Regions from separate parts of the Streptomyces sp. NPDC002476 genome, predicted to be linked through region 2. Evidence: riboswitches for the same ligand, from Rfam matches in the RefSeq annotation. Region 2 holds a riboswitch; the other holds the start of a gene.

Region 1 (12,455 bases), on a different contig from region 2:
CACGGGGCGGCCGAGACCGGTCCGACCCCGGTCGCGGGGCCCGCGGCGGGCTGCAACGGGTGGTTGGGCAGGAACGGCGCGAGGTGCGCGCGCACGCCGACCGGGCCGACACCGGGGCCGCCGCCGCCGTGCGGGATGCAGAAGGTCTTGTGCAGGTTCAGGTGCGAGACGTCGCCGCCGAACCGGCCCGGCTTCGCGAGGCCGACCAGGGCGTTGAGGTTGGCGCCGTCCACGTACACCTGACCACCGGCGTCGTGCACCTCGGCACAGATGTCCGCGACGTGCTCCTCGAACACACCGTGCGTCGACGGGTAGGTGATCATGAGCACGGCGAGCTCGTCGCGGTGCTTCTCGATCTTGGCGCGCAGGTCCTCGACATCGACCTCGCCGTCGTCGGCGGTCTTCACCACGACGACCTTCATGCCCGCCATCACCGCGCTGGCGGCGTTGGTGCCGTGTGCGGAGGAAGGGATGAGACAGACGGTCCGCTGCTCGTCGCCGTTGGCCCGGTGGTAGGCGCGCACGGCCAGCAGGCCCGCGAACTCGCCCTGCGACCCGGCGTTCGGCTGGATGGACACCTTGTCGTAACCGGTGACCTCGGCGAGGCGCTCCTCCAGCTCACGGATGAGGGTGAGGAAGCCCTGCGCCTGCTCGGCCGGGGCGAAGGGGTGCAGCGCACCGAACTCGGGCCAGGTGATCGGCTCCATCTCGGTGGTCGCGTTCAGCTTCATGGTGCAGGAGCCGAGCGGGATCATGCCGCGGTCCAGGGCGTAGTCCCGGTCGGCGAGCCCGCGCAGGTAGCGCAGCATGGCCGTCTCGGAACGGTGCTGGTGGAAGACCGGGTGGGTGAGGAACTCGTCGGCACGCAGCAGGTTCTCGGGCAGCGCGTCGGCGGCGTCGGCGTCCAGCGCGTCGATGTCGCCCTCGGCGCCGAAGGCGGCCCAGACGGCGGCGATCTGCGTACGCGTGGTGGTCTCGTCGCAGGCCACGGAGACCAGGTCCGTGTCGACGAGCCGCAGGTTCACCCCGCCCTCGCGGGCAGCGGCCACGACATCGGCGGCCCTGCCCGGGACGCGTACGGTAAGGGTGTCGAAGTAGCTCTCGGTCACGATCTCGGCACCGGCAGCGCGCAGACCCGCGGCGAGGACCGTCGCGTAGCGGTGGGTGCGCCGGGCGATCAGCCGCAGCCCGTCGGGGCCGTGGTAGACGGCGTACATCCCGGCCATCACGGCGAGCAGCACCTGGGCGGTGCAGATGTTGCTGGTGGCCTTCTCGCGGCGGATGTGCTGCTCGCGGGTCTGCAGGGCCAGCCGGTACGCCTTGTTGCCGTCCGCGTCGACGGAGACGCCGACGAGGCGCCCGGGCAGGCTGCGGGCGAACTTCTCGCGCACGGCCATGTAGCCGGCGTGCGGTCCGCCGAAGCCCATCGGGACGCCGAAGCGCTGCGTGGTACCGACGGCGATGTCGGCGCCCAGCTCGCCCGGCGAGGTGAGCAGCGTGAGGGCCAGCAGGTCTGCGGCGACGGTGACGATCGCACCGAGTTCACGGGCCTGCTCGATGACGCGCCGGGGGTCGCGCACCGCACCGGAGGCACCCGGGTACTGCACCAGGACGCCGAAGACGCCCCGCTCGGCGAGCTCGGCGGGGATGCCGTCGGTGAGATCGGCGACGACGACCTCCACACCGATCGGTTCGGCGCGGGTCTCGACGACCGCGATCGTCTGCGGCAGGGCGTCGGCGTCGACCAGGAAGACGCCGTCCTTGACCTTGCCGACCCGTCGAGAGAGAGCCATCGCCTCGGCGGCCGCGGTGCCCTCGTCGAGCAGGGAGGCGCCGGAGGTGGGCAGCCCCGTGAGGTCGGCGACCATGGTCTGGAAGTTGAGCAGCGCCTCCAGCCGGCCCTGCGAGATCTCCGGCTGGTACGGCGTGTAGGCCGTGTACCAGGCGGGGTTCTCCATGACATTGCGGAGGATCACCGGCGGGGTGAAGGTGCCGTGGTAACCGAGCCCGATCATCGGGGCCAGCACCTGGTTGCGGTCGGCCAGGGCGCGCAGCTCGGCCAGGACCTCGGCCTCGGTGCGGGCACCCGGCAGGGCGAGCGCCTCGGCGCTCTTGATGACATCGGGCACCGCGGCCGCGGTCAGCTCGTCCAGCGATCCGTAACCGACCTGGGCGAGCATCTTCGACTGCGACTCGGCATCGGGACCGATGTGGCGCTGCTCGAACGGAATGCCCTGCTCCAGCTGGGAGAGCGGAGTGCGACGGGGGGTCATGGTGGAGGCCTCCTGGTCTGTCACGACCTGCGAAGGGGCACCGCGGCGCGGATGCCCGAACGGCCTCCCCCTCTGTCATCTCGACCTGAGAGCTTCACCGGCACACCTGCGGCACACCGGCTTTCACCGTCGGTGAGGAAGGGAACCGAACCGGCACGCGGCCGCACGGCACCCGCCCTGCTTTCCAGAGTGACCTCGTCCGTGCGGTACGGGGGCCTGAGAGATTCCGGGGAGGATTTGCTCCTTCGGCGCCTTCGGATCGGTTCCGGAGGCTCTCCCGCACGGGGTCAGCGGCCGTGACCAGCCTACCAGCGGGGTTCGTGGCGGAGCCCTCGAGTGGCCAACCCCCCGATTGTGCCCTTCTGTAGTGCTTGTGGAGTAGCCGCGACCAGTGGGAGGGATCGTGCAGAACGACATCGATCCGCGCAGCCTGATCGGCCGCAAGGCGTTCGACCGCAAGGGAACCAAGATCGGAACCGTGGACGAGGTGTACCTCGACGACGCGACCGGCGTACCCGAGTGGGCGGCCGTGCGCACCGGACTCTTCAGCCGGGACGCGTTCGTCCCGCTGGAACCCAGCGAATTCGTGGAGGACACCCTCCGCGTCCCCTTCGACCGCGCCCTGATCAGGGAAGCGCCCGACTTCGGTGTCGGCCGCCACCTCTCGCCGGAACAGGAGCTTCAGCTGTACCGGCACTACGGCCTCGACTCCTCACCCGGGGGGACCGCCCCGGACAGGGACTTCGGCAGCCTGGCCGGCCAGGAGGAGTAGTCCACCGGATCGCGCACCAGTGGCATCGGATCGGCCGGCCGCAGCTCCGGGTCGTCGGTCCGGAACGTGCGCACCCGGCCGGGCGCCGACCAGGGTTCCTCGAACCGGACCGTCACCCGGCCGAGGCCGCTGCCCTGCACCCAGCCGTGACCGTATGTGTCGTGATGGACGTCGTGGCCGGCGGGCCAGCCCCTGGCCGCGAGCCGTTCGGCGGTCTCCGGTGCCTCCTCGGACGCGCCGGCCGCCGCGCGGTCCGGCTCCCGCCCCTCGTCGGCGCCCGTCTCGGCCGTGTCCCCGGCGGCGGCCCGCTCACCGGCGGCCTGGGCGAACAGGTCCTCCTGGGTGTAGTCGGCGAGACCCGTGACCCCCACCCCCAGGAGCCGTACGCCCCCGGTGGTGTCGACGGCCTCCAGCAGCCGCGCGGCGGCCTCCCGGACCACCGCGGGATCGTCCGTGGGCCCCCGCAGCGTCTCGGACCTCGTGAGCGTGGAGAAGTCGTAGCGCCGCACCTTCAGCACCACCGTGCGCCCTGACCGCCCCGCCCCGCGCAGCCGCCGGACGCACCTGTCGGCCAGCCGCTCCACCTCCGTCCTGACCCGCACCCGGTCGTGCAGGTCCGTGTCGAAGGTGTCCTCGACCGACACCGACTTCGCGTCGCGTTCGGCGACGACGGGCCGGTCGTCGTGCCCGAGAGCCATGCGGTACAGCGAGCCGCCGTGCGCCTTGCCGAGCAGCCGTACGAGCTCCGCCTCCCCCGCCTCGGCCAGGTCGTCGACCGTCGTCATCCCGGCCCGCCGCAGATGATCGGCCGTCGCGGGCCCGACGCCGGGCAGGATCCGCACGGACTTGGGCGCGAGCAGCGCCCGTTCCGTCCCCGGCTCGATGAGCCGCAGACCGTTCGGTTTCGCCTCCTCCGACGCGATCTTGGCCAGCATCTTGGAACCCGCGAGCCCGACCGAGCCGGTGAGCCCGGTGACGGCCTCGATGACCGCGCGCAGCTCCTTGCCGACCGCCAGCGCGGAGGCCGTGTCGTCGGCCACCCCACCGGCTTCCAGGTCGACGAACGCCTCGTCCAGGCTGAGCGGCTCCACCAGTGGGGAGAGCCGCCCCAGCAACTCCATCACCTGATCGCTGACCACCCGGTACAGATGGAAGCGCGGCACCAGATAGGCCGCGTTGGGCGCCAGACGCCGCGCCTGCGCCATGGGCATCGCCGAGTGCACCCCGAAGTGCCGGGCCTCGTACGACGCGGTGGCGACGACTCCGCGCGGCCCCAGACCGCCCACCACGACCGGTTTGCCGCGCAGGCTGGGCTTCGCCGCCTGCTCCGCGGAGGCGTAGAAGGCATCCATGTCGAGATGCAGGATGGTGGGCGCGGCTCTCACATCTTCCGATGCTGCCCCATGGCACTGACAATCGCCGTGCCCCGGTTCCCCGGCGCGTTCATCCGGCGCGGTTGCGCCGACGTGCCAGTTCGTCCGTGGGATTGTTCCCGATCAGCGTCTCGCCGGTGTCCACCCGCTCGCCGTGCAGCTGCGACAGGGCGGCGTCCACGTCGTGCCACACCACGCCCACGGCAATCCCGAAGACCCCCTGGCCCCCCTGGAGCAGGTCGACGACCTGGTCGGGCGAGGAGCACTCGTAGACCGTCGCCCCGTCGCTCATCAGCGTCATCCGCTCCAGGTCCTGGAATCCCCGGGCCCGCAGGTGCTGCACCGTGGTGCGGATGTTCTGGAGGGCGACGCCCGTGTCCAGGAAGCGCTTGACGATCTTCAGCAGGACGACGTCCCGGAAGCTGTAGAGCCGCTGCGTGCCCGATCCGTACGCAGGGCGCACGCTCGGCTCGACCAGGCCCGTGCGCGCCCAGTAGTCGAGCTGCCTGTACGTGATCCCCGCGGCCGCGCAGGCCGTCGGCCCCCTGTAGCCGATGTCGTCGGCCGATGTCACTCCGCCCCCCGCCACCACAGTCGGTTTCACCGATTGCCCGATGGTGCGGCCGGCCGTACTCCCCTGCTGCGGATACGGCCCACCGACTGCCGTACCGTCGCCGCTGCTTCTCACGCCGACCTCCGTCCTTGACCTGCCACCTCGAAGGTAGGCAGTCACTCGGGGTGCGTCAACGATCGCCACACTCGGCACGCCGAGTGATAATCACCCTGAGGGTGGTTTCCCTGCCGTGCGAGCGGGAAAGGCTTGTCGGATGCGCTGTCGGCGTCCCCTCGGACGGGTCACTGCCTGACGGCTACTGGCTGCTGCTGCCGAAGTCCTCCGGTGAGATCTGGTCGAGGAACTCGCGGAACTTCTCCACCTCGTCCTCCTGCTCGTCCGGAATGGCGATGCCCGCGTCGTCGAGCACGCCGTCGCTGCCGTAGATCGGCGTTCCCGTCCGCAGAGCGAGAGCTATGGCGTCGGAGGGGCGTGCGCTCACCTCGACCCCGCTGGCGAAGACCAGCTCCGCGTAGAAGACCCCCTCCCTCAGATCCGTGATGCGGACCTCGGTCAGCTCCTGACCGACGGCCTGGAGCACATCCTTGAAGAGGTCGTGTGTCAGGGGCCTGGCCGGAGCCATGCCTTGCTGGGCGAACGCGATCGCGGTCGCCTCACCAGGACCGATCCAGATGGGGAGGAACCGGTCGCCTCCCACTTCACGCAGGAGCACGATCGGTTGATTGGAGGGCATCTCCACCCGGACACCCACAACGTCGAGCTCGTTCACACAGCAACCCTAGGACGTGCTCGGCAGGTTTGGGTAGTCGGGGCGGCGACGCGATCAGTGGAGGCGCACCCTGAGAGCGGTCTGCACCAGGGCGGAATGGAGCCGTACGGACAGCTCCGCGAGTTCTCGCGCGGTGGCCTCCGCGTGGGCTCTGGTCTGCGGATTCCGGTGACGGCGCAGGGGGGCGACGACCTGCTCGATGAGCCCGGCCTCACGGTCCGCCGCCGCCCGCATGGCACGCAGGTGACGCGGTTCCAGACCGAATCGGCCCAGATCCGCCACAAGCTTTGCCACGGTCACCATCTCGGCGTCGTAGCCGCCCTCGGCGGTGGGGGTGACCAGTCCGTACGACTCCCACTCGGCCAGGTCGCTCTCGGTGACCTCCGCGGCAGCGAGCAGCTCCGCACGGCCGATCCGGGGCGCCGTCGCCCGGAAGGGCTGCGCGTCCGCGCCCGCGTCGACCGGATCCTTCAGGCTGCCGGTGGGCAGCGCGGGCCGTTCGCCGCGGCCGAGCGCGTCCAGATGCTCGCGGATGACCTTCAGCGGGAGGTAGTGGTCCCGCTGCATGCGGAGGACCTGTGCCAGGCGCTCCACATCGGCCGCGCGGAACTTGCGGTAACCGGAGGGGGTCCGCTGCGGTTCGACGAGACCCTCGGCCTCCAGGAAGCGGATCTTGGAGATCGTGACCTCGGGAAACTCGTCGCGCAGCCGCAGGAGCACCGTGCCGATGCTCATCGGACGGTCTTCGGCCGTGGCGGTGCCGTGACCGGCACCGCCCGTCGGTGTTCTCAGCATGGACCTTCCCTGACGGGTCAGATGCCCCGCTGGCTCGCGTAGAAGACCAGCCGGTACTTGCCGATCTGCACTTCGTCACCGTTCGACAGAGCGACGGAATCGATGGGCTCACGGTTGACGTAGGTGCCGTTGAGGCTGCCGACGTCACTGACCGTGAAGCTGCCGTCGGGGTTCCGGCGGAATTCCACGTGCCGACGCGACACGGTCACGTCGTCGAGGAAGATGTCGCTCTGCGGATGGCGGCCGGCCGTGGTCAGCTCACCGTCCAGCAGGAAGCGGCTCCCGGAGTTCGGACCGCGCCGCACCACGAGGAGCGCCGAGCCGACCGGAAGAGCCTCGACAGCAGCCTGTGCCTCGGGCGAGAGGGACGGCAGGGCCGTCTGCCCGGTGGTCTCCGCGTCGTACGCCTCCAGACCGGAGATGGAGATGGTCGACGTCGTCTCCGAGGCACGCTCGGGAATTCCGCCCCTCAGCGGCGCGCCGCAGTAGGAGCAGAAGCGACTGTCCTCGGTGTTGCGGTGGCCGCACCTCGTGCAGACCGGCATGGACGAACCCTCCTGCCCCGGGCCGACCCCTCCACCCGTACCCGAGTTCGACGGTGCCCCGAAACCTATGCGGCCGGCACCGGCGGGGTCAACGGACGACGCGCCGGAGGCGCCCGCGGCGCCGCTGCCCGGACCGGACGTCTCATCGCGGAAGAGCGGGCGCTGCGAGCCCGCCTCGTCCGCCTGGCCGTGGCGCGGTGCGCGATGACGGGCAGCCTCGTCGCGAGCGCTCTTGCCGAACAACTTCCCAAACAACTTCACGGGCGATTCCCCTTGACCGAAATAGACCCGCCCGTGGGGCAGGACGAACCCTGAACGAACACACCTGCCGACCCGGACAACTTCACAACGTCCGTATCCACTCGACAGTTTCCACCACGCACCACCATGACGGTGCGGCGACCCCCCGCAACCTCCCGCCCGTGTTGCTCGACCCTTCCGTACCGCGGCCTCACGGGGATGACGACCGAGCGTAGTCAGGCCGCTGCGCCGGTCGCAAGACGTCCACGACGATGTCGTCGACCTGTTCCACATGCACCGTGGCCTGCTCCTTCTCCAGTGTCTGCACCACACCGCCGGGGATGTTGAGCGCGGGTTCCAGGTCCTGGGGCTTCCCGATCACCTTGAACACATACGGTGCGGTGATCTTACGGCCGTCGACCTTGACATTGCCGCCATCACCGGAGAAGTACGTGTTGGCCACCACTCTGACCCCGTTGACCTCGATCGCCTCGGCACCCGCCGCGCGCAGCTCCTGGAGCGCGTCGAGCAGCATGTCCGCCTTCACCCCGTTGCCGGGATCGTCGACAGTGAGAGTGATCCCGGGCCCGTGGGCGGCCACGGTACCCGCGAGGACGCCGAGTTGCCGTTCCTTCTCGACGGTCTGTCTGCGGGCCTCCTCGGCCTGGTCGGAGCTGTTCTCCAGTTCCGTGCGCTGGGCCTCGAGCCCCTGCTTCTCGTCCTCCAGGCGCTGCGTGCGGTCGTCCAGCTCGTCGAGGATGCGCACGAGGTCCTCCTGGCGGGCCCCGCGCAGCGCGCTGTTGTCGCTGGTGGAACGCACCTGGATGGCCAGCCCCAGGCCGAGGACGAACAACAGGAGCGCGACGACGAGTTGGGCGCGCGTCACCCGCGGGGGCCACAGTCCGGCGATGAGCCGCTGGCGCCCCGTGAGCTCCGGGGTGGTGTCGTCGGGCCGCTCGGCGGCCGGTTCGCTGTTCTCGGGGGTCTCTGCGTCGCTCATCGGCGTCAGGCCCGGAAGACGTGCCGGCGGATGGCCGCGGCGTTGGAGAAGATCCGGATCCCGAGCACGACCACCACGCCGGTGGAGAGCTGGGCCCCGACGCCCAGCTTGTCGCCCAGGAACACGATCAGCGCGGCCACCACGACGTTCGACAGGAACGAGACGACGAAGACCTTGTCGACGAAGATGCCGTCCAGCATGGCCCGCAGCCCACCGAAGACGGCGTCGAGCGCGGCGACGACGGCGATCGGAAGGTAGGGCTCGACCACCGCCGGCACTTCGGGCCGGACCAACAGCCCGACCACGACTCCCAAGACGAGGCCCAGTACGGCGATCACGGTGTGCCCTTCTCTGCGTCTGCCGCACCACTGCCGGTGTCTGCGGCCCGGTAAGGCTGTGCTGTTCGTACGATCAGGCTGGGGGCGACCGGGAGGCTCACCTTCTCCTGGACGGACATGCTGGTCCGGATGTCGAAGGTGTCCTTGAGCGCCTGCAGGTACTGACCGTCGTCGCTGTCCCTGAACGCGGCACCGAGCGGCTTCCCGTCCCCCACCGCCAGCACCGTGTACGGCGGCACGAGCGGTCTGTTGTCGACCAGTATGGCGTCACCGGCGGCGCGGATCGCCGACAGGGCCGTCAGTCGCTGTCCGTTGATCGCGATCGCCTCGGCGCCGGACTGCCACAGGCCGTTGACGACCCGCTGGAGGTCCCGGTCGCGGACGCGCCCGGTGTCGGAGAAGCTGCTGCTCCCCCGGGGGCCGCCGCCTCCCGCGTCGGCTTCCTTCGCATCGTCGACCACGAGCTTCACGCCGGGCCCCCGCACGGGTGTCGCCCCGGCGAGCAGTGCCACCAGCTCCCCCTGGTCCCCGCCATGCTTCTCCAGCGCCTTGCGCTGGCGTCTGCTCACGTCTTCCCGAAGTCCGTCCACCTGGGACTCGAGGGAGTCGGCCGCCTTCGTCTCGCCGTCGATGCGGTCGATGAGCTCCTCGCGTTCCTTGGCGAGGACGGGGGCCGAGACACGCGCCTGCGCGGCGCCGAGCGTGACGACCAGAGCGGCGAGCACCAGGCAGGCGGCGAGGCCGAGCTTCGATCTGAGCCTGCGGGGCATGCCCGCGGCCCCGTCGGCCCTGCGACGCGCCGACGCCTCGGCGTACCCGTCGTCCAGGCTGTGGTCCATCACGTTGGTCAGCAGCGACATGGACGCGTCGGGACGCGCGGGGATACTCCGATCGGGGGTCTGCTGCGGCATGCCGCACATCGTCGCACGGCTCCGCCGCTACCGCCGAATGGGCCCATCGGTGTGGCCTGCGGCGCCCGGGAGCGCCCCGGGCACACCGGTGGGTCCCCTCAGTGACCTGCGCTCTCCACGACCCCCGCCCACTCGTCCAGCAGGGCCTGCGCGGACGCGTCGTCGGGCCCCTCGGCCCACAGATGGGTGACGGCCTCGGCAGGGTCGGGCAGCACCATCACCCATCGCCCGTCGGCCTCGACGACCCGCACGCCGTCCGTCGTGTCGACGCTGCGCTCCCCCGCCGCCTCGACGACCCGCCGCATGACCATGCCCTTGACGGCCCAGGGCGTGGCCAGATCGCGGCGCAGGACGTGGGCGCGCGGGATCCGGGCGTCGATCCGGCTGAGGGTGAGCTGGGTCCTGGCGACGAGCCCTAGCAGTCTCACAAAGGCCGCAGAACCGTCGAAGACACTGCTGAACTCGGGAACGATGAAGCCGCCGCGGCCGTCTCCCCCGAAGATGGTGCCCTCCTCGCGTCCCACGCGGGTCAGGTCGTCGGGCGACGTCGTCGTCCATTCGACCTGTGTCCCGTGGTACGCCGCGACCTGTTCGGCGACCCGTGTGGTGGTCACCGGCAGCGCCACGCGCCCGCTGCGCCTCTCGGCCGCGACGAGGTCGAGCATCACCAGGAGTGCCCGGTCGTCCTCGACGATCCTGCCCTTCTCGTCGACGAGGGAGAGCCGTTCGCCGACGGGGTCGAACCGCACGCCGAACGCGGCCCCCGCCGAGGAGACGATCTCGCCCAGCCGCACCAGGCCGGCACGCCGGGTGTCGGCGGACTCGGTGGGCCGCGATTCGTCGAGGCCCGGGTTGATGGTCAGCGCGTCCACGCCGAGCCGCCCCAGCAGGCTGGGCAGGACGAGCCCGGCGCTGCCGTTGGACGCGTCGACGACGACCTTCAGCCCGGCGTCCGCGATCCCCGTGGTGTCCACGTTGCGCAGCAGGGATCCGGTGTACGAGTCGAAGACACTGGACGGGAAGTGCAGGTCCCCGATCTCGCCGGGGAAGGCGCGACGGTATTCCTGACGGGCGTAGACCCGGTCCAGTTTCCGTTGCCGGGCCTGGGACAGGTCCGCACCCCGCTCGTCGAAGAACATGATGTCGACCGAGTCGGGCACGCCGGGGGACGTACGGATCATGATCCCGCCGGCGCTGCCCCGCGCGGTCTGCTGGCGGGCGACGGGCATCGGTACGTTCTCCAGGTCCCGTACGTCGATGGCGCTGGCCTGGAGCGCCGAGATCACCGCACGCTTCAGCGCCCGGGCGCCGCGGGAGTGATCGCGCGCCGTGGTGACCGTCGAACCCTTCTTGAGGGTGGTGGCATAGGCACCGGCGAGCCGGACCGCCAGTTCCGGGGTGATCTCGACGTTCAGAATCCCTGAAACACCCCGGGCTCCGAAGAGATGTGCCTGACCGCGCGATTCCCAGATCACCGAGGTGTTGACGAACGCCCCGGCCTCGATGGTCTTGAAGGGGTAGACGCGGACATTGCCCTGAATGATCGATTCCTCGCCGATCAGGCACTCGTCCCCGATGACGGCCCCGTCCTCGATCCGGGCGGCCCGCATGACGTCGGTGTTCTTGCCGATCACGCATCCGCGCAAATTGCTGTGCTGGCCGATGTAGACGTTGTCGTGGACAACGGCCTTGTGCAGGAAGGCGCCGCTCTTGACGACGACGTTGGACCCGATGACCGTGTGCTCGCGAATTTCCGCTCCGGCTTCGATCTTCGCGTAGTCCCCGATGTAGAGGGGGCCGCGGAGTACCGCGTCGGGGTGCACCTCGGCGCCTTCGGCCACCCAGACGCCCGGTGAGATCTCGAAGCCGTCGATCTCGACGTCGACCTTGCGTTCCAGGACGTCGGCCTGGGCCTTGACGTAGCTCTCATGGGTGCCGACGTCTTCCCAGTAGCCCTCGGCGACGTAGCCGTAAATGGGCTTGCCTTCCTTCATGAGCTGCGGGAAGACGTCGCCGGACCAGTCCACGGAGACATCGGCCTCGACGTAGTCGAATACCTCGGGCTCCATGACGTAAATGCCCGTGTTGACGGTGTCCGAGAAGACCTGACCCCAAGTGGGCTTCTCCAGGAAGCGCTCGACCTGGCCCGCCTCGTCCACGATCGTGATCCCGAATTCCAGAGGGTTCGGGACCCTGGTCAGGCACACCGTCACCAGCCCGCCCTTCTCCTTGTGGAAGGCGATGAGATCGGTGAGGTCGAAGTCGGTGAGCGCGTCACCGGAAATGACGAGGAAGGTGTCGTCCTTCAGCGCCTCCTCGGCGTTCTTCACGCTTCCGGCGGTGCCGAGCGGTTTCTCCTCGTTGGCGTAACTGAGCTCCATCCCGAGCTCTTCGCCGTCCCCGAAGTAGTTCTTGACCAGTGAGGCGAGGAATTGGACGGTGACGACGGTTTCGTTGAGCCCGTGCCGCTTCAGCAGCCGCAGCACATGCTCCATGATCGGTCGATTGGCGACCGGGAGGAGCGGCTTGGGCATGCTCGAGGTCATGGGGCGAAGGCGCGTGCCTTCGCCACCAGCCATCACGACGGCCTTCATGTCGGAATCGTCCTCCTTGAAGAGACGACGGTCTGGCCGACTTCGCCCGTCGGGGCACTGTTCGGGGTACGAGCGGGGGCCGGCCACACTGCGCGGCGCCGCTTCAACGAGCTCAATCGGCTGTTGCGTCCGCCTTGACGAGTCGGCGGACCTGAACGACGTAGAGGATGCCTGCCCACCAGTAGAGCGTTGTACCCCAACCTGCGAACGCCCATCCGAAAATTGCGGCCAGCGATGCCAGCCAACCACTTCCGTCGCTGAGCAGCAACAA
Region 2 (17,019 bases):
ACCGACAGCGTTACTAAGCGGTAGCTTTGTCGTATGGGAAGAACGGGGCGACCGCGTCACATGGCCGCGGAACCCTCCTCGGCCGTCGACGACCGCCGGTTGTACGCGCGCGGGGCGCGCCAGTGGAAGCGCATCGCGAGCAGCCGCAGCACGAACGCCGCGATCACCGCGACGCCGCTGGTGAGCGCGCTGAGCGCGTCGAAACGGATGCACAGGACGATGATCGCGGCGCCGACGATCGCGGGCACCGCGTACAGGTCCCGGTCCCAGCGCAGCAGGGACGGCACCTCGTTGGCCAGGACGTCGCGGAGTACACCGCCGCCCACCGCGGTGGCCACCCCGAGCGCCGCCGACGCGGTCAGGCCGAGCCCGTACCCGTACGCCTTGACCGTGCCGGTGACGCAGAACAGTCCGAGGCCCGCGGCGTCGAAGACGTTGACCGCCACCTGGATCCGCTCGACGTGCGGATGCAGGAAGAACACCAGCACCGCGGCGAGGAGCGGGGTGGTGAAGTAGCCGAGGTCCGTGAACGCCGCGGGCGGCACCGCGCCGATGACGATGTCACGGAACAGCCCTCCGCCCAGCGCGGTCACCTCTGCGAGCACCGCGATGCCGAAGACATCGAAGTTCTTGCGCACGGCGAGCAGCGCGCCCGAGATCGCGAAGACGAAGATCCCGGCGATGTCGAGCGCGTGCTGGATGGAGGGCGTGAACAGTTCGTTGAGCACCGGGCAATTGTGCCGGTACTACTCCTTGGGGCCGGCCTCCGGCGTATCGGACGACGTTCCTCCGGCGGCGGCACCGGACGACGGTCCCTCGGCGGGCCCCTCCGCGGCCGAGCCCCCGGTCGGCTCCTCCGCCGCTTCCTCCGTCGCGGACCCGGCCGTCGGCTCCTCCGCCGCGGACTCCTCCGCCGTGCCGCCGTCGGCCTCCGCCTTCTGGATCGAGACGATCTCGACCGCCTCGCGCGCCCCCTCCGTCACCGTCTCCCCCGGCACCTGGTCCGCCGCGTTCTCCGGGTGGTGGCAGGCGACCTGGTGCCCGGTCCTCAGGGCGACCAGCAGCGGTTCCTGCGTCCGGCAGGTCTCCGTCGCCTTCCAGCAGCGGGTGTGGAAGCGGCATCCGCTGGGCGGCGAGATCGGCGACGGCACGTCGCCCTTCAGCAGGATGCGCTCGCTCTTGGCCGCCCGGCGCTTCGGGTCCGGGATCGGGACCGCGGACAGCAGCGCCTTGGTGTACGGGTGCATCGGCGCCTTGTAGAGCGAGTCCCGGTCGGCCAGCTCCACGATCTTGCCGAGGTACATCACCGCGATCCGGTCCGAGACGTGCCGGACGACCGAGAGGTCGTGGGCGATGATCACGTACGTCAGGCCCAGCTCGGCCTGGAGGTCGTCGAGCAGGTTCACGACCTGCGCCTGGATGGAGACGTCCAGCGCCGACACCGGCTCGTCCGCCACGACGAGCTTGGGCTTGAGCGCGAGCGCGCGGGCGATCCCGATGCGCTGACGCTGGCCGCCGGAGAACTCGTGCGGGTAGCGGTTGTAGTGCTCGGGGTTGAGGCCCACGACCTCCAGCAGCCGCTGAACCTCCTTCTTCACACCGCCCTCGGGCGTCACGCCCTGGAGCTTGAAGGGGGCGCCCACGATCGTGCCGATGGTGTGCCGGGGGTTCAGCGACGAGTACGGGTCCTGGAAGATCATCTGCATGTCGCGGCGCATCGGGCGCATGGCGCCGACGCCGAGGTGCGTGATGTCCTGCCCCTCGAACTCGATCTTCCCCGCGGTCGGTTCGAGCAGCCGGGTGATCAGTCGGCCCATCGTCGACTTGCCGCAGCCCGACTCCCCGACGACGCCCAGGGTCTCGCCCGCGTGCACCTCGAAGTCGATCCCGTCGACCGCCTTCACGGCGCCGACGGTGCGCTGCAGCATCCCCTTCTTGATGGGGAAGTGCTTCTGCAGGCCGGTCGTCCTCAGCAGCACCTCGCGGGAGGCGGAGCCCTTCTCGGCACTCGCCCCGTTCCCGGCGGCCCGCTTCCCGGGCACCTCCGTGTCCCTGCCCGCGTTCGCCACGTCCTCGCCCCCGCTCGCCATGCCCTTGTCCTCGCTCGTCACGGCCTTGTCCTCGCTCACAGCTTGGGCGCAATCTCTTCGGTCCAGATCCGCTCCCGCTGCTCCTGCGACATGTGGCAGGCCGCCCAGTGCCGGCCGCCGACCTCGCGCAGCTCGGGCCGTACGGTGCGGGTCACGTCGCCCTCGGGCACGTCCGCGTACGGGCAGCGCGGGTTGAAGGCGCAGCCCGACGGGATGTTGATGAGCGACGGCGGGGAGCCCTTGACCGGGATGAGCCGGTCGGTCTGGTCGCGGTCCAGGCGCGGCATCGAGCCCAGCAGCCCCCAGGTGTAGGGGTGGCGGGGTTCGTAGAACACCTTCTCGGCCGGTCCGCGCTCGACGCAGCGCCCGCCGTACATCACGAGGATGTCGTCGGCCAGCTCGGCCACCACGCCCAGGTCGTGGGTGATGACGATGACCGCGGAGCCGAACTCCTTCTGCAGGTCGCGGATCAGGTCGAGGATCTGCGCCTGGACGGTGACGTCCAGCGCGGTCGTCGGCTCGTCGGCGATCAGCAGCTCGGGGTTGTTGACCAGTGACATCGCGATCATCGCGCGCTGGCGCATCCCGCCGGAGAACTCGTGCGGGTAGCTGTCCACGCGCTTGTCGGGCTGCGGGATGCCGACCCGGTCGAGCATCTCGATCGCGCGCCTGCGGGCGGTCTTCTTGTCCACGTCGTGGTGGACCCGGTAGGCCTCCACGATCTGCTTGCCGATCGTGTAGTACGGGTGCAGCGCCGACAGCGGGTCCTGGAAGATCATGGCCATGTCGCGACCGCGCAGCCTGCGGACCTCGTCGGGGTCGGCGGACAGCAGTTCCTTGCCGTCCAGCCAGATCTCGCCCGAGAGGCGGGCCTTGCGCTTGCCGTACTGGCCGGCGGTGTGCAGGCCCATGATCCCGAGCGAGGTGACGGACTTGCCGGAGCCGGACTCGCCCACGATGCCGAGGGTCTTGCCCTTCTCCAGCGTGAAGCTGAGCCCGTCCACGGACTTGACGAGACCGTCGTCGGTCGGGAAGTGCACCTTCAGATCGCGCACGTCCAGGAAGGCGGTGGGGGCGGGCGAGTCCGCGACGGGTTCGCCCAGCGCGGCACCGCTCTTGTGCAGTTCGGTCATCCCAGCCTCACTCGCGGGTCGATGACGGCGTACATGATGTCGACGAGGAGGTTGGCGACGGCGATGGCGAGCGCCGCGAACAGAGTGACGCCGAGGATCACCGGGAGGTCCTTGTCGCTGATGGCCTGGACGGCCGCGAGACCCAGACCCGGCAGGTTGAACGTGGACTCGGTGAGGACCGCGCCACCGAGGAGCACGCCGATGTCGAGACCGAAGACGGTGAGGATCGGCGTCATCGCGGAACGCAGGGCGTGCCGGGTGATGACGGTGCCCTCGCCCAGGCCCTTGGCGCGGGCGGTGCGGATGTAGTCCTCGCCCAGCACGTCGAGCATGGTGGCCCGGGTGAGGCGGGCGTACATCGCGGCGTTCAGGAAGGCGAGCACGATCCACGGCAGGATCAGGGTCTGGAACCAGACGTCGATACCGTCGTCCGTGGAGAGGTTGTCGGCGATGTGCACCCACCCGAGGGTGTGCACGAAGAGGCCCATGGCGACCATGCCGGTGAAGAAGATCGGCAGGGAGACGCCGCCGAGGGCGGTGGTCATCGCGGCCCGGTCCCAGATGGTGCCGCGCTTGAGCGCGGACACGACACCGGTGGCGACACCGCCGACGAGCCACAGCACGCAGGCGCCCGCGGCGAGCGCGCCGGTGACGGGCAGGGCGTCCTTGAGGGTGGTCCAGACCGGCACCTCGGTGCGGAAGGAGTACCCGAAGCAGGGGGCGGCGCAGTGGGTGACGTCGTCACCGTTCGCGTAGTCGCGCCCCATCGGGATGCCCTTGACGAAGTCCCAGAACTGGACGAGGAGGGGCTCGTCGAGCCCCAGTTTGATCCGGATGCCCGCGAGCTGCTCGGCACCGGTGGCCTTGCCGGCGAAGAGGACTGCGACGTCCTGACCCGCCCACTTGGGCAGCATGAAGAAGATGGTGAAGGTCGCGAGCAGTACGACGAGCACCATGATGACTACGGCGAACAGGCGCCGGATGAGATAAGCAAGCACTGTGCGCGGCCCGGCGGTGGCCGGGATCCCTCGTGGGGTTCCCGGCCACCGCCCCGGCCATCACCTGCCCTTCGGACTGGCGGGTTTCGGCGGCGGTGGGGCGGCCGACGGGGTCGGCCGCTGTTGCTGTTGCCGGCGGCGGCTGCTGTTGCCGCCGCCGTCAGCTACTACTTGACGACGCCGAGCGAGACGTAGTCGTAACGGCCGTTGTAGGCGTCGGACATGTAGACGTTCGTCAGTCGGTTGCCGCGCCAGGTGATGTTCTTCTCGTAGATGAAGGGCATCCAGTCGGCCTGGTCGAGGATCCGCTTGTCGATCTGGCCGTAGATCTCACCGGCCTTGTCCGCGTCGGTCTCCGCGATCGCCTGGTCGAAGAGCTTGTCGATCTGCGGGTCCTTGATCTGCGACTCGTTGTAGTTGCCGGTCTCCGAGAGGTACCGGCTGTCCCACAGCGGCTGGCCGAAGCCCTGCCCGGACGGGAAGTCGGGGCCCCAGCCGCTCATGGTCATGCCGTAGCCGCGCTGCTTCACGACGGCGGGCGAACCGGTGATGCTGGACGTCTCGGCACCGTTGATCGGGTCGACCGAGACCTTGATGCCGACCTTGCCGAGCTGCGCCTGGAGCGCCTCGGCGGCGTCGACCTCGCCCGGGTTGTTGTTGCGGGCGGTGAGCTTGGTGGAGAAGCCGTTCGGCTGGCCGCACTGCTTCAGCTCGTCCTTGGCCTTGGCCAGGTCCGGCTTGCCCTTGCGGGCGAGCACGCCGTACGGGTCGTAGTCGCTGTGGCCCTTGATGGACGCCGGGAGGGCGCTGTTGGCGATCGCGCCACCGGAGATCTCGCCGCCGCGCACCTGCTGGATGGCGGCGAAGTCCGTGGCGTAGAAGACCGCCTTGCGGCAGTGGACGTCGTCGAACGGCTTCGCGGCGTGGACCAGGGCGACGTAGCGGACGAACGACGTCTGCATGTTGTCGACGCTGTCCTTGTGCTTCTGGATGGCGGTGACGCGGCCGGACTGGGTCATGCCGGTGCCGTTGAGGTCGACGTCGTAGTCGCCGTCCATCAGCTTCTTGTCGTTCTCCTCCAGGTTGGCGGAGATCGTCACGGTGATCTTGTCGGGGAGCGCGGCGCGCACCGGGTCCGACGACTTCTGCCACTTGTCGTTGCGGACGAGCACGATGCCCTTGTTCGGCTTGTACGACTCGAACTTGTACGGGCCGGAGGAGAACGGCCGCTGGGTGTACTTGGCCTTGGTGTCCTGGGACGCCTTCACGGGCGTGCCGGACGGCATGGCCAGGAACTGCTCGAAGTCACCGTTGGGCTTGGGCAGTTTGAAGATGATGGTGTTGTCGTCGGGCGTCTCGATCGCCTTCAGGCCGAGCTTGTCCGGCGACGAGTCCTTGTACGGGCCCTTGTACTCGCCCTTCGGGTCCAGCGCCTGCTTCAGGTACTGCGGACCGCCGGTGATGGTGTCCGTCGCCCAGATGCGCTCGATGCCGTACTTGACGTCCTTGGACGTCAGCTTGGAGCCGTCCTCCCAGGTCACGCCCTCACGCAGCTTGTACGTGTAGGTCTTGCCGCCGTCCGTGATCTCGGCGGGGCCGGTGGCGAGGTCACCGACCAGCTTGGTCGAGGCGACACCCGGCTTGGTGTCGTACGTGACCAGCTGGCGGGTGTAGAAGCGCATGAAGTCCCAGGCCATGCCGTAGTAGGCACGCTGCGGGTCGGCCGAGTCCAGGTCCTGCTTGCCGACCATCCTGAGCGTCCCGCCCTTTTTGGTGGACGGGTTGGCGACCTTGTTGAACGCCGCGTTGAAGCCCGCGCCCTTCGCGCTGCCACCGTCGCCGTCGTCGCCGCTGCCGCCGCACGCCGTGGTGGTCATCAGCGCCGCGACCACGAGGGCCGCACCAGCGGTGAGCCGTCGTTTCGAGGAAACTGTGGACATTTTCTCGCAACCTCCGAGATCGCGGTCCCAGGCCGTTGCATGCCGGAGAACCATGGGAGAAGCCACCTGACGGTGCGGCAGGGGCAAGTCGTTGGTCATCGGGTCCCCTTGGGATCCAGGGCGTCGCGCAGCCCGTCCCCGAAGAGGTTGAAGGCCAGTACGGTGATGAAGATCGTCACGCCGGGAAAGACCATGAACATCGGGTCGTGCTCGTACGTCTCCAGGGCGTCGCGCAGCATGCCGCCCCAGGAGGCCGTGGGCGGCCGGACACCGGCACCGAGGAAGCTGAGGGCCGCTTCGGTGAGGATGTTGGTGGGGATCATGAGCGTCGCGTAGACGGTGATCGGCGCCACCAGGTTCGGCAGCAGTTCACGGAAGAGGATGTGCCCGCGCCCGCCACCGAGGCTCCGCGCGGCCTCCACGTACTCGCGTTCGCGCAGCGAGAGCGTCTGCCCCCGGACGATGCGGCCCACGTACGGCCAGCCGAAGAAGCCGATGACGGCGACGAGTACGGCGATGCGCACCCCGCTGCCGGTGAGACCGAGCAGGTCGTCGGGGAGGACCGAGACCAGGGAGATGATGAAGAGCAGCTGCGGGAAGGAGAGCAGCACGTCCATCACCCGGCTGATCACGGCGTCGATCCAGCCGCCGAAGTAGCCGGCGACGATACCGAAGAGCGTGCCGAGGGCCACGGCGACCAGGGCCGCCAGGAACGCCACGAGCAACGAGATGCGGGCGCCGTAGACGATCCGGCTGAAGACGTCCCGTCCCTTGTTGGGCTCGACCCCGAAGAGGAAGTCGCTGCTGATGCCGCCGAGGGAGCCGGTGGGCAGGTTGGTCAGCGGGTCGAGCTTGTCCTGGTGGAAGTCGTTCGGCGGGTGCCCCAGCAGGGAGACGATCAGCGGCGCGAAGACCGCCACCGCGATCAGGAAGAGGACGACGATGCCACCCGTCAGAGCGACCTTGTCCTGCTTGAGGCGGTGCCAGGCGATCTGCTTGAGGGAACGTCCCTCGACCTTCTTGGCCCCGGAGCCGGCCGCGGGCCCACCGGTCGCGTTCGGATCCGTCTCCGTGGTCGGCTCGTGCAGTGGTGCCGTCATCGTGGCAAGGACCCCTCTCAACCGGCGGTGGCCGGGCCGAACTGGCCGCTGTGGCGGCACGGATCAGTCAAGTCGTACGCGGAGGCGGCAAGACGCCCTTGCTGCGGGAGTCTTCATCGCAGCCGCGCGCGCTAGCCATACCGACAGGCGAATGGATGCCTAACCGTGATGCGGACCGACGCGATCCGTTATCCGGACGCACGCGAACGCCCGTCGAACACAGGTCAGTTGATGCTCAACGTGGCGATGACTCGCATACTCTTCGCTTTCGCCACCAGACGGCTTCCGAACGGAGATGTGCGACACGAAGGGCATGTGTGGCATGTTCCGGACATCCCGGTCGAACGATCGTGCGCCGGTGCGAGGGAGGAGCCGACGCGTCGCGGGGCGCGGGAGCGCGGGACGGCTTCCGCGCATCGCACGCCACGGCGCACGCGCCCGGGGGAAGCGGTGTCAGTACGCGCCCGCGCCCGGCGGGTAGCCGTAGCCGGGCGCCGGGGCGTGGGCCTCGCGGTCGTAGAACGGGCGGGAGTTGACGCGCAGCCACATCGCGACCGGGTCGTACTCGTCGGACATCGCGACGGTGGAGACGGGCAGCCCCTCCGGGACCGCGGCGACCGACTGCCCCATCATCGCGCGCACCGCGTCGACGGAGGGCCGGCTCGTGTCGTACAGGTCGAGGCCGATGGCGAGGTACGCCGTGCCGAGCGCGGGCTGCACCCAGGCGCGGCGCAGCGAGCGGATCGCGGGGGTGCGGTGGGCGTTCTGCGCGAGCAGGGCGTAGAACTGCGGGATCTCGATGGCCGGTTCGGTGAGCCGGAGCGGGCCGGCGGGCATCCGGTCGAGGCCGGTGGCGATCCGGCGCAGGTCCAGCCAGGGGATGCCGACGCCGCCGCCCGGGGCGTGCGGGTTGAGCCAGATGCCCCAGCGGTCGGGGAACAGGGCGCGGGCGATGTCGAGGCCGGTGACCACTTCATGGGCCCGGGTCCAGCCGCTGGCCGAGAGCTCCTGGGCGGAGGTCACGCAGGGGGCGTACCCGAGACCGTCGATCTCCATGTTTCCGTACTGGGCGTCGGGCGAACCCGCCCGGCCGTTCCAGAGAAGCATCCAGATCCGGTCGTGCGCGAGGGCCTGGAGCAGCGCCTCGTACGCGTCGTAGCGCCCGGGCGTCACTTGGCGCAGCATGTGCTCGACCTGCCCGGCCGCCGCGGTGCCTGACGCACTCACCTGGTCCCGCCCCTCTTCGATCCACTGTGCCGGCCCGCCGCTCCCGGGGCACACGGGCGCGGCATGATGCCGTGACACCCGCCATGAAACCAGCTTAGGTGCCGGTCCTGACACCGACTTGACGCCTCGGACTGGCGTTCGCCGCCCCACGTGTGTGCGAGCCGGGCGTCGCACGGCGGGCGGCGGCTCGACGACCGGGCCTACCGCTGCGCGCGCTGGTAGAACGGACGGATCCGCTCCCGCATCCAGTCCCCGACCGGGTCCTGCGCCACGTCGAGCAGAACCAGGTTGACCGGCCAGGGCACCGCCACGCGACCGAGCGCGCGGCCCAGCGCGTCCATCGGGGCATCGCGCGCGGCCTCGTCCCAGGCGGCGAACTCGACACCGACGAAGAGGACGGGGTCGTCGCCCTCGATGCTGGCCAGCGTGCGGCGGGCGGTGAGCACCACGCCGCTCTCCTCGAACTCCCCGGCGGCGGCGGCGAGGAAGTCGACGGGTTCCTCCTGCCAGTCCGGTTCGTACAGGCGGACCCGGCCTCCGGTGGCCGGTCCGTCCAGCGGGGTGCGTCCGGTACGGCAGAGCTCGGCCACGGCGGGCGGCGGCAGCGGCATCCCGACCGCGCCGCCGGGGTTCACGGCCATGCCGAGCTGCGGGGGCAGGCCGCGGGCGAATTCGACGGCGGGGGCGACGGTGTAGGACATCCGGTCGCCGACACAGCCGAGAAACTGCTGTTCGGAGCTGAAGACGGGGACGAACGCGGCTCCGTCGATCTCCAGCGTCGGCAGGTCGAGTTCCGGGGAGTCGGGGCCGCCGCCGTTGGGGAGCGGCACCCATACGTGGCTGCGCCCGAGCACCTCGACGAGGCGCCCGCCGGCCTCCGCCGCTCCCACCGAGGCCATCAGCACCTCTTCGAGCTCGTTGGCCGGCCATCCGCTCTGCGGATGGGACTGGACCTGCGCCGGAATGTCCACTGCTTCCCCTTCTTTCCCGAGCTTCTGCCCGAGCCTTCCGGCAGAAGGTTACGGCCTGGGGGCGACCGGGGTGGATCAGGGAGTGTCCTCGTGCGGCTTCACCCGCGAGGCGGAGCGGGCGGCGCGGTGCGTCGAGGAACGACGACAACGCGGCGGGCGGAGTCGCGGGGCGGCACGAGCCCGCCCCCCGACACTCCCCCCGGGCATCGACGCCCGGCCCGGCGGCCGCCCGCCCCCGGGCCGCGCCCCGGTCAACCCGAGCGGCTACCCGGGCCCGAGCCGCGCCCCCGTGAACGTGATGCGGTCCAGCAGCCCCGCCGCCTCCCGGTCCAGGAGCACGGCCGAGCCGCAGCCGGACGGCAGCAGCCCCGCCTCGGCGTCCCGGAGCAGCCGGCCGACCGCCCTGCGGTGCCGGGCGAACGCGTACCCGGAGACGCCCCGGCCGCGTTCCCGCTGTCCCTCCCGGGCGGTCCGCGGCGTGACGTCGAGCAGGAGCAGGTGGAGGTCGCGGCCCCGGCGCCGCGCGTCACGGGCCAGCCAGCGGCGTACCCAGGTCTGCGTTCCGCAGTCGTGCACGACGACGGACTCGCCGGAGCGCAGCGCCCGCCGCAGCCCCGCGTAGTGGGCGAGGCGGACGAGGGGGCGGTAGAGGGCGTACGGGAGCAGGCGCGGCAGCATCCGCGCCCAGCGGTCCCGGGTGTCCTGCGAATCGATGGTGCGGACCGTGGCCGTCCGCCGGATGAGGGTGGATTTGCCGCTGCCGGGCAGCCCGGAGACCACCACCACGTCGCCCGCCGCGAAGCGCAGGCCGCGCGGGGCGTGCCCGCCGCGCCGCCGCAGGTCGCGCACGAGCGGTGCGGGACGGCCCGGCGCCTCCCCGGCCGGGGCTCCGGCCTGCGCGGGCATCGCGTCGTGCGCGGCCCCCGCGGTCGTCGCGTACCGCCTTGACGTCATCGCCCTCCCCCTGTCGGATGTCCGCCCATGGCCGAAGTGTAAAGAAGTGGTAATGCGGGGCAACCGTCCACGCCGTTGAACTGCCCCCGGGACCGGGGCCCCACTCCGGCGCGATGCGTGCGATGATGGCCCGGCCAACTGCATAACGGCCGTTTGAATCCGCGCGGGAGAGTTCCGGTCATTGCATGGGCCGGGCGCCGAAGGAGCAAGTTCCTCCCTTGAATCTCTCAGGCCCCGTACCGCGCGGATGAGGCAGATCTGAAAAGCGGGCCGCCCTGCGGCCCCACCCAAGGTGCAAGCCGAACCGGACCCTTCGGGGGGTTTCGGCGAACCTCTCAGGTTCCGATGACAGATGGGGAGGGATCGTCCTCGCCGTCATGCCCCGGGAGCCACACCATGAGCACCGCACCCCGCCGTACTGCCCTCGATGCCCTGCACCGTTCACTGGGCGCGACCATGACCGACTTCGCGGGCTGGGACATGCCGCTGCGGTACGCCAGCGAGCGCGACGAGCACAACGCGGTCCGTACCAAGGCCGGTCTCTTCGACCTGTCGCACATGGGCGAGATCACCGTCACCGGCCCCGAGGCCGCGGACTTCCTGAACTTCGCGCTGGTCGGCAACATCGGCACCGTCGCCGTCGGCCGCGCCCGCTACACGATGATCTGCGCCGAGGACGGCGGCATCCTCGACGACCTGATCGTCTACCGGCTGGGAGAGGCCGCGGCCCCCGAGTATCTGGTCGTCGCCAACGCGGGCAACGCCCAGATCGTGCTGGACGCGCTCACCGCCCGGGCCGAGGGCTTCGACACCGAGGTGCGCGACGACCGCGACGCGTACGCGCTGCTCGCCGTCCAGGGGCCCGCCTCCGTCGCCATCCTTTCCTCGGTCACCGATGCCGACCTGGACGGTCTGAAGTACTACGCCGGGCTGCCGGGCACGGTCGCCGGTGTCCCCGCGCTGATCGCCCGTACGGGCTACACCGGCGAGGACGGCTTCGAGCTGTTCGTCGCGCCCGAGCACGCCGAGGGGCTGTGGAAGGCCCTCACCGAGGCGGGCGCCCCGCACGGCCTGGTCCCGTGCGGGCTCTCCTGCCGCGACACACTGCGCCTGGAGGCGGGCATGCCGCTCTACGGCCATGAGCTGACCACCGCGCTGACCCCGTTCGACGCCGGTCTCGGCCGGGTCGTGAAGTTCGAGAAGGAGGGCGACTTCGTCGGCCGCGAGGCCCTGGAGGCCGCCGCCGAGCGCGCCGAGACCGCCCCGCCCCGCAAGCTCGCCGGGCTGGTCGCCGCGGGCCGCCGGGTGCCGCGCGCCGGCTACTCCGTGGTCGTCGGCGGCGAGGTCGTCGGCGAGGTGACCTCGGGCGCCCCGTCGCCCACCCTCGGCAAGCCGATCGCCATCGCGTACGTGGACGCCGCGTACGCCACGCCCGGCACCGAGGGTGTCGGGGTGGACATCCGGGGCAACCACGAGCCGTACGAGGTCGTGGCGCTGCCGTTCTACAAGCGCCGCAAGTGACGCCCGGCCGGGGCGCCGGAAGAGGTGTCGGCGCCGCGTCCGGCACCCGCGTGCCCCGAAAGTGACGCAATCGCGTCTCATACCGTAAGACCACCGTTCATCAGCACTCCCCCGCGTACAGGAGAATTCAGGTCATGAGCAACCCCCAGCAGCTGCGTTACAGCAAGGAACACGAGTGGCTGTCGACCGCCGAGGACGGTGTCGCCACGATCGGCATCACCGAGTTCGCCGCCAACGCGCTCGGTGACGTCGTCTACGCGCAGCTCCCCGCGGTCGGCGACACGGTGACCGCGGGCGAGACCTGCGGCGAGCTGGAGTCGACCAAGTCGGTGAGCGACCTGTACTCGCCGGTGACCGGCGAGGTCACCGCCGCGAACCAGGACGTCGTGGACGACCCCTCGCTGGTGAACTCCGCTCCCTTCGAAGGCGGCTGGCTGTTCAAGGTACGTGTCGCGGAGGAGCCGAAGGACCTGCTCTCCGCCGACGAGTACACCGAGTTCTCCGGCAACTGAGACCCCAAGGGACCACTTGATGTCGCTTCTCAACTCCTCCCTCCACGAGCTGGACCCGGACGTCGCCGCCGCCGTCGACGCCGAGCTCCGCCGCCAGCAGTCCACCCTCGAGATGATCGCGTCGGAGAACTTCGCTCCGGTCGCGGTGATGGAGGCCCAGGGCTCCGTCCTCACCAACAAGTACGCCGAGGGCTACCCGGGCCGCCGCTACTACGGCGGCTGCGAGCACGTCGACGTCGTCGAGCAGATCGCCATCGACCGGATCAAGGCGCTGTTCGGCGCCGAGGCCGCGAACGTCCAGCCGCACTCGGGGGCGCAGGCCAACGCCGCCGCGATGTTCGCGCTGCTGAAGCCGGGCGACACGATCATGGGTCTGAACCTGGCCCACGGCGGTCACCTGACCCACGGCATGAAGATCAACTTCTCCGGCAAGCTCTACAACGTGGTCCCGTACCACGTCGACGAGACCGGCGTCGTGGACATGGCCGAGGTCGAGCGTCTGGCCAAGGAGACCAAGCCGAAGCTGATCGTCGCCGGCTGGTCCGCCTACCCCCGTCAGCTGGACTTCCCCGCCTTCCGCCGGATCGCGGACGAGGTCGGCGCGTACCTGATGGTCGACATGGCGCACTTCGCCGGGCTGGTGGCGGCGGGCCTGCACCCCAACCCGGTGCCGCACGCCCATGTCGTCACGACCACCACGCACAAGACCCTCGGCGGTCCGCGCGGCGGCGTCATCCTGTCGACGCAGGAGCTGGCCAAGAAGATCAACTCGGCGGTCTTCCCGGGTCAGCAGGGCGGTCCGCTGGAGCACGTGATCGCGGCCAAGGCGGTCTCGTTCAAGGTCGCGGCGACCGAGGAGTTCAAGGAGCGCCAGCAGCGCACGCTGGAGGGTGCCCGCATCCTCGCCGAGCGCCTGGTCCAGCCGGACGTCACCGAGGCCGGTGTCTCCGTGCTGTCCGGCGGCACGGACGTCCACCTGGTCCTCGTCGACCTGCGCGACTCCGAGCTGGACGGCCAGCAGGCCGAGGACCGGCTGCACGAGATCGGTATCACCGTCAACCGGAACGCCGTCCCGAACGACCCGCGCCCGCCGATGGTCACCTCGGGTCTGCGGATCGGCACGCCCGCCCTGGCCACCCGCGGCTTCGGTGCCGAGGACTTCACCGAGGTGGCGGAGATCATCGCCGCCGCGCTGAAGCCGTCGTACGACGCCGACGCCCTGAAGGCCCGTGTCGTCGCGCTGGCCGAGAAGTTCCCGCTGTACCCCGGCCTGTCGTAGGCCGGGCTCGGGCCGTACCGGAACAGTCCGGAACACGGTCCGCGGCTCTCGGGGTGGGGCACCGCGCACACTGGGACAGTGAGCGCGGTGCCCCATCCCTTGTCCCCTGCTCTCCGGGCCGACCGGCCCGTACGCGCACCACCCGGCAGACAACGGTGTCTACCAACCCTGAGGAGTACCCGTGGCCATCTCGGTCTTCGACCTGTTCTCGATCGGCATCGGCCCGTCCAGCTCCCATACGGTCGGCCCGATGCGCGCCGCCCGTATGTTCGCGCGCCGGCTGAAGAACGAGGGGCTGATCGCCCACACCGCCTCGGTACGGGCGGAGCTGTACGGCTCGCTCGGCGCGACCGGCCACGGCCACGGCACCCCCAAGGCCGTCCTGCTCGGCCTGGAGGGCGAGTCGCCCCGTACCGTCGACGTGGAGAGTGCCGACGAGCGGGTCGAGCACATCCGCGCCACCGGCCGGATCAACCTGCTCGGCATGCACGAGATCGACTTCGACGCCGACGAGCAGCTGGTCCTGCACCGCCGCAAGGCCCTCCCCTACCACGCCAACGGCATGACGATCCTCGCCTTCGACCGTGACGGCGCGACGCTGCTGGAGAAGACGTACTACTCGGTCGGCGGCGGCTTCGTCGTGGACGAGGACGCGGTCGGCGCGGACCGGATCGTCCTCGACGACACCGTGCTGAAGCACCCCTTCCGCACCGGTGACGAACTGCTGCGGCTGTCCCGCGAGACCGGCCTGTCCATCTCCTCGCTGATGCTGGAGAACGAGAAGGCATGGCGCACCGAGGACGAGATCCGCTCGGGCCTGCTCGACATCTGGCACGTCATGCGGGCGTGCGTCGCGCGCGGCATGTCCCGCGAGGGCATCCTGCCCGGCGGCCTCAAGGTCCGCCGCCGCGCCGCGACCACCGCCCGCCAGCTGCGCGCCGAGGGCGACCCGCAGGCCCACGCGATGGAGTGGATCACCCTCTACGCGATGGCGGTCAACGAGGAGAACGCCGCGGGCGGCCGGGTCGTCACCGCGCCCACCAACGGCGCCGCCGGAATCATCCCGGCCGTGCTGCACTACTACATGAACTTCGCGGCCGGCGGCGCCACCGAGGCGGAGAAGGAGGACGGCGTCGTCCGCTTCCTGCTGGCCGCCGGAGCCATCGGCATGCTGTTCAAGGAGAACGCCTCCATCTCCGGCGCCGAGGTCGGCTGCCAGGGCGAGGTCGGCTCCGCCTGCTCCATGGCCGCGGGCGCCCTCGCCGAGGTCCTCGGCGGCACCCCCGAGCAGGTCGAGAACGCCGCCGAGATCGGCATGGAGCACAATCTCGGCCTGACCTGCGACCCGGTCGGCGGCCTCGTCCAGATCCCGTGCATCGAACGCAACGGCATGGCCGCGGTCAAGGCCGTCACAGCCGCGAAGATGGCGCTGCGCGGCGACGGCAGCCACAAGGTCTCCCTGGACAAGGTCATCAAGACCATGAAGGAGACCGGCGCGGACATGAGCGTGAAGTACAAGGAGACGGCGCGGGGCGGGCTGGCGGTGAACATCATCGAGTGCTGAGGATTGCGCCCTGACCTGCTCCTTCACCCCGTTCGGAGCGGTCAGGGCCTTCCCTGTTCACGCAGCGGGACGTCCGTGGGAAGTCCGTCGGGCAGAGCTGGCTGTCCCAGGGAGAGCCCGAGGAGGTCCCTCGAGGACGGACGTCACGGAGCGCTCGCTCGTCCCTGCTCGTTGACCGCACGTACCAGGGCCCGCGGTGTCGTGGCCTCGCCGATCACCGAGTCGGCCAGGGCGATCCCGCCCGGTGACCGGCGCGGGGCGGACCGGGCGGGCGCAGTGATCAGCCTGGCCACCGGATTGCGTCGGCTGCCGCGGAAGGCGGAGCGGCAGGTGCTGCCGATGGACTGGCCCGGGCTGGCGATGGTCATGACGGGGCTGCCCGCGCTGGTGTTCGGCATCTCCCGGCTGGGTGAGGGCGGCGGCTCGACGGGCGCGCTCCCGCTGGTCCTGGTGATCGTCGGCGCCCTGCTGCTGACCGGGTTCACCCTGCATGCCCTGCGCGCCCGCACCCCGCTACTCAATCTGCGGCTGTTCAAGGACGCCGCGTTCTCCTCTGCCGCGGTCGTGATCTTCTGCATGGGCGTGGCCCTGTTCGGAGCGATGATCGTGCTGCCGGAGTACTACCTCCAGGCCCGGCACGAGTCCCTGGTGGACACGGGCCTGCTGACCGCTCCCCTGGCGCTGGGTACGGTGGCCGCGCTGCCGCTGGCCGGTTGGTTCACCGACCGGATCGGCGGTGCCCGGGTGATCCTGACCGGTCTGGTCGTCACCATCGTCGGAACGATTCCGCTGGCAGTGGTCAGCGAGCACGACAGCTACTGGTGGCTCTCCGCCGTCCAATTCGTACGGGGCTGCGGCATCGGCCTCACCACCACACCGGCGCTGGCCACAGGCCTGGTCATGGTGCCCAAGAGCCAGATCCCGCATGCCATGCCGATCTTCAACATGTTCCAGCGGATCGGCGGCTCCTGCGGCACCTCGGTTCTCACTGCGCTGCCGGCGCACCGCATCGCCGCGGGCCCTCACACCCCAGCCGGAAGCGCGTCCGCCGTCGCCCACACCCACTGGTGGATCACCGCCATCACGGCCGCCGTCCTGGTCCCGTCACTGATCCTGGTCTGCCTGGAAGCCCGCCGACGCCGCGCGGAGGCGGGAACGGGGGCGGCGCCGGCCCCGGCCTGAACGGGGATCGCCCGCACCGGGTACACAGACCTGGCTGAGGCCCGTACCACCACCATCCCCCGTGGTGTACGGGCCTCAGCCATGTACCGGAGAGGCGCTCAGCGGTCGAGGATCCGCCGCAGCACCCACTCCATGCGCCGCTCGTGATCGGACGCGACCCCCGCGCACCGCCGGGCGACCTGCCCGTCCGGCCGGACCAGCAGCGCCCCCATCTCGGTGATACCGGCGGCGTGCTCCCAGCGCCCCTCGGCGACGCGCAGCTCCGGATCCGAGCCGAGCGTGACAGCGGTGACCGGGATTCCGGTCTCCCTCCCGGCCGCCCGCGCCGCCCGGGCCCACACGTCGCCGTCCCGCCCCGCGAGCAGCGTGAACGGACCGGCCGTCAGTTCCACCGTAGAGAGTCGGTGTCCGTCCCGTTCCAGCCACAAGTGCGGCACCCGGGTGCCCGGCGAGCCGTCGAGGTTGGTCCGGGCATCCACCAGCGACAGAGGTTCGGTACGTGGGTCGACGATCGCGGCGGAGTCGCACAGGTGAGCGATAGCGTGCTC

The links. A riboswitch is a leader RNA that binds a small molecule or an ion and turns the genes downstream of it on or off. The one in region 2 is predicted to bind glycine.
Region 1: linked by a shared signal. The riboswitch ahead of gcvP (aminomethyl-transferring glycine dehydrogenase) and the one ahead of gcvT (glycine cleavage system aminomethyltransferase GcvT) in region 2 are both predicted to bind glycine.

Annotation. Positions count from the first base shown of each region.
Region 1 is NZ_JBIARH010000077.1:670-13,124, reverse strand. Features, by position in the region: gene gcvP (aminomethyl-transferring glycine dehydrogenase) at 1-2,273, opposite strand, end outside; glycine riboswitch at 2,468-2,563, opposite strand; gene ACFYXM_RS36180 (PRC-barrel domain-containing protein) at 2,677-3,045, shown strand; gene ACFYXM_RS36175 (DNA polymerase IV) at 2,970-4,430, opposite strand; gene ACFYXM_RS36170 (MerR family transcriptional regulator) at 4,489-5,106, opposite strand; gene ACFYXM_RS36165 (bifunctional nuclease family protein) at 5,288-5,761, opposite strand; gene ACFYXM_RS36160 (MerR family transcriptional regulator) at 5,816-6,556, opposite strand; gene ACFYXM_RS36155 (FHA domain-containing protein) at 6,574-7,362, opposite strand; gene ACFYXM_RS36150 (DUF881 domain-containing protein) at 7,553-8,341, opposite strand; gene ACFYXM_RS36145 (small basic family protein) at 8,347-8,679, opposite strand; gene ACFYXM_RS36140 (DUF881 domain-containing protein) at 8,676-9,539, opposite strand; gene ACFYXM_RS36135 (sugar phosphate nucleotidyltransferase) at 9,689-12,184, opposite strand; gene ACFYXM_RS36130 (CDP-alcohol phosphatidyltransferase family protein) at 12,297-12,455, opposite strand, start outside.
Region 2 is NZ_JBIARH010000006.1:257,961-274,979, forward strand. Features, by position in the region: gene ACFYXM_RS10190 (trimeric intracellular cation channel family protein) at 57-728, opposite strand; gene ACFYXM_RS10195 (ABC transporter ATP-binding protein) at 747-2,090, opposite strand; gene ACFYXM_RS10200 (ABC transporter ATP-binding protein) at 2,126-3,223, opposite strand; gene ACFYXM_RS10205 (ABC transporter permease) at 3,220-4,221, opposite strand; gene ACFYXM_RS10210 (ABC transporter substrate-binding protein) at 4,389-6,161, opposite strand; gene ACFYXM_RS10215 (ABC transporter permease) at 6,257-7,261, opposite strand; gene ACFYXM_RS10220 (enhanced serine sensitivity protein SseB C-terminal domain-containing protein) at 7,715-8,488, opposite strand; gene ACFYXM_RS10225 (enhanced serine sensitivity protein SseB) at 8,689-9,459, opposite strand; gene ACFYXM_RS10230 (AAA family ATPase) at 9,724-10,413, opposite strand; glycine riboswitch at 10,568-10,665, shown strand; gene gcvT (glycine cleavage system aminomethyltransferase GcvT) at 10,810-11,934, shown strand; gene gcvH (glycine cleavage system protein GcvH) at 12,069-12,446, shown strand; gene glyA (serine hydroxymethyltransferase) at 12,466-13,725, shown strand; gene ACFYXM_RS10250 (L-serine ammonia-lyase) at 13,907-15,289, shown strand; gene ACFYXM_RS10255 (MFS transporter) at 15,461-16,471, shown strand; gene ACFYXM_RS10260 (hypothetical protein) at 16,570-17,019, opposite strand, start outside.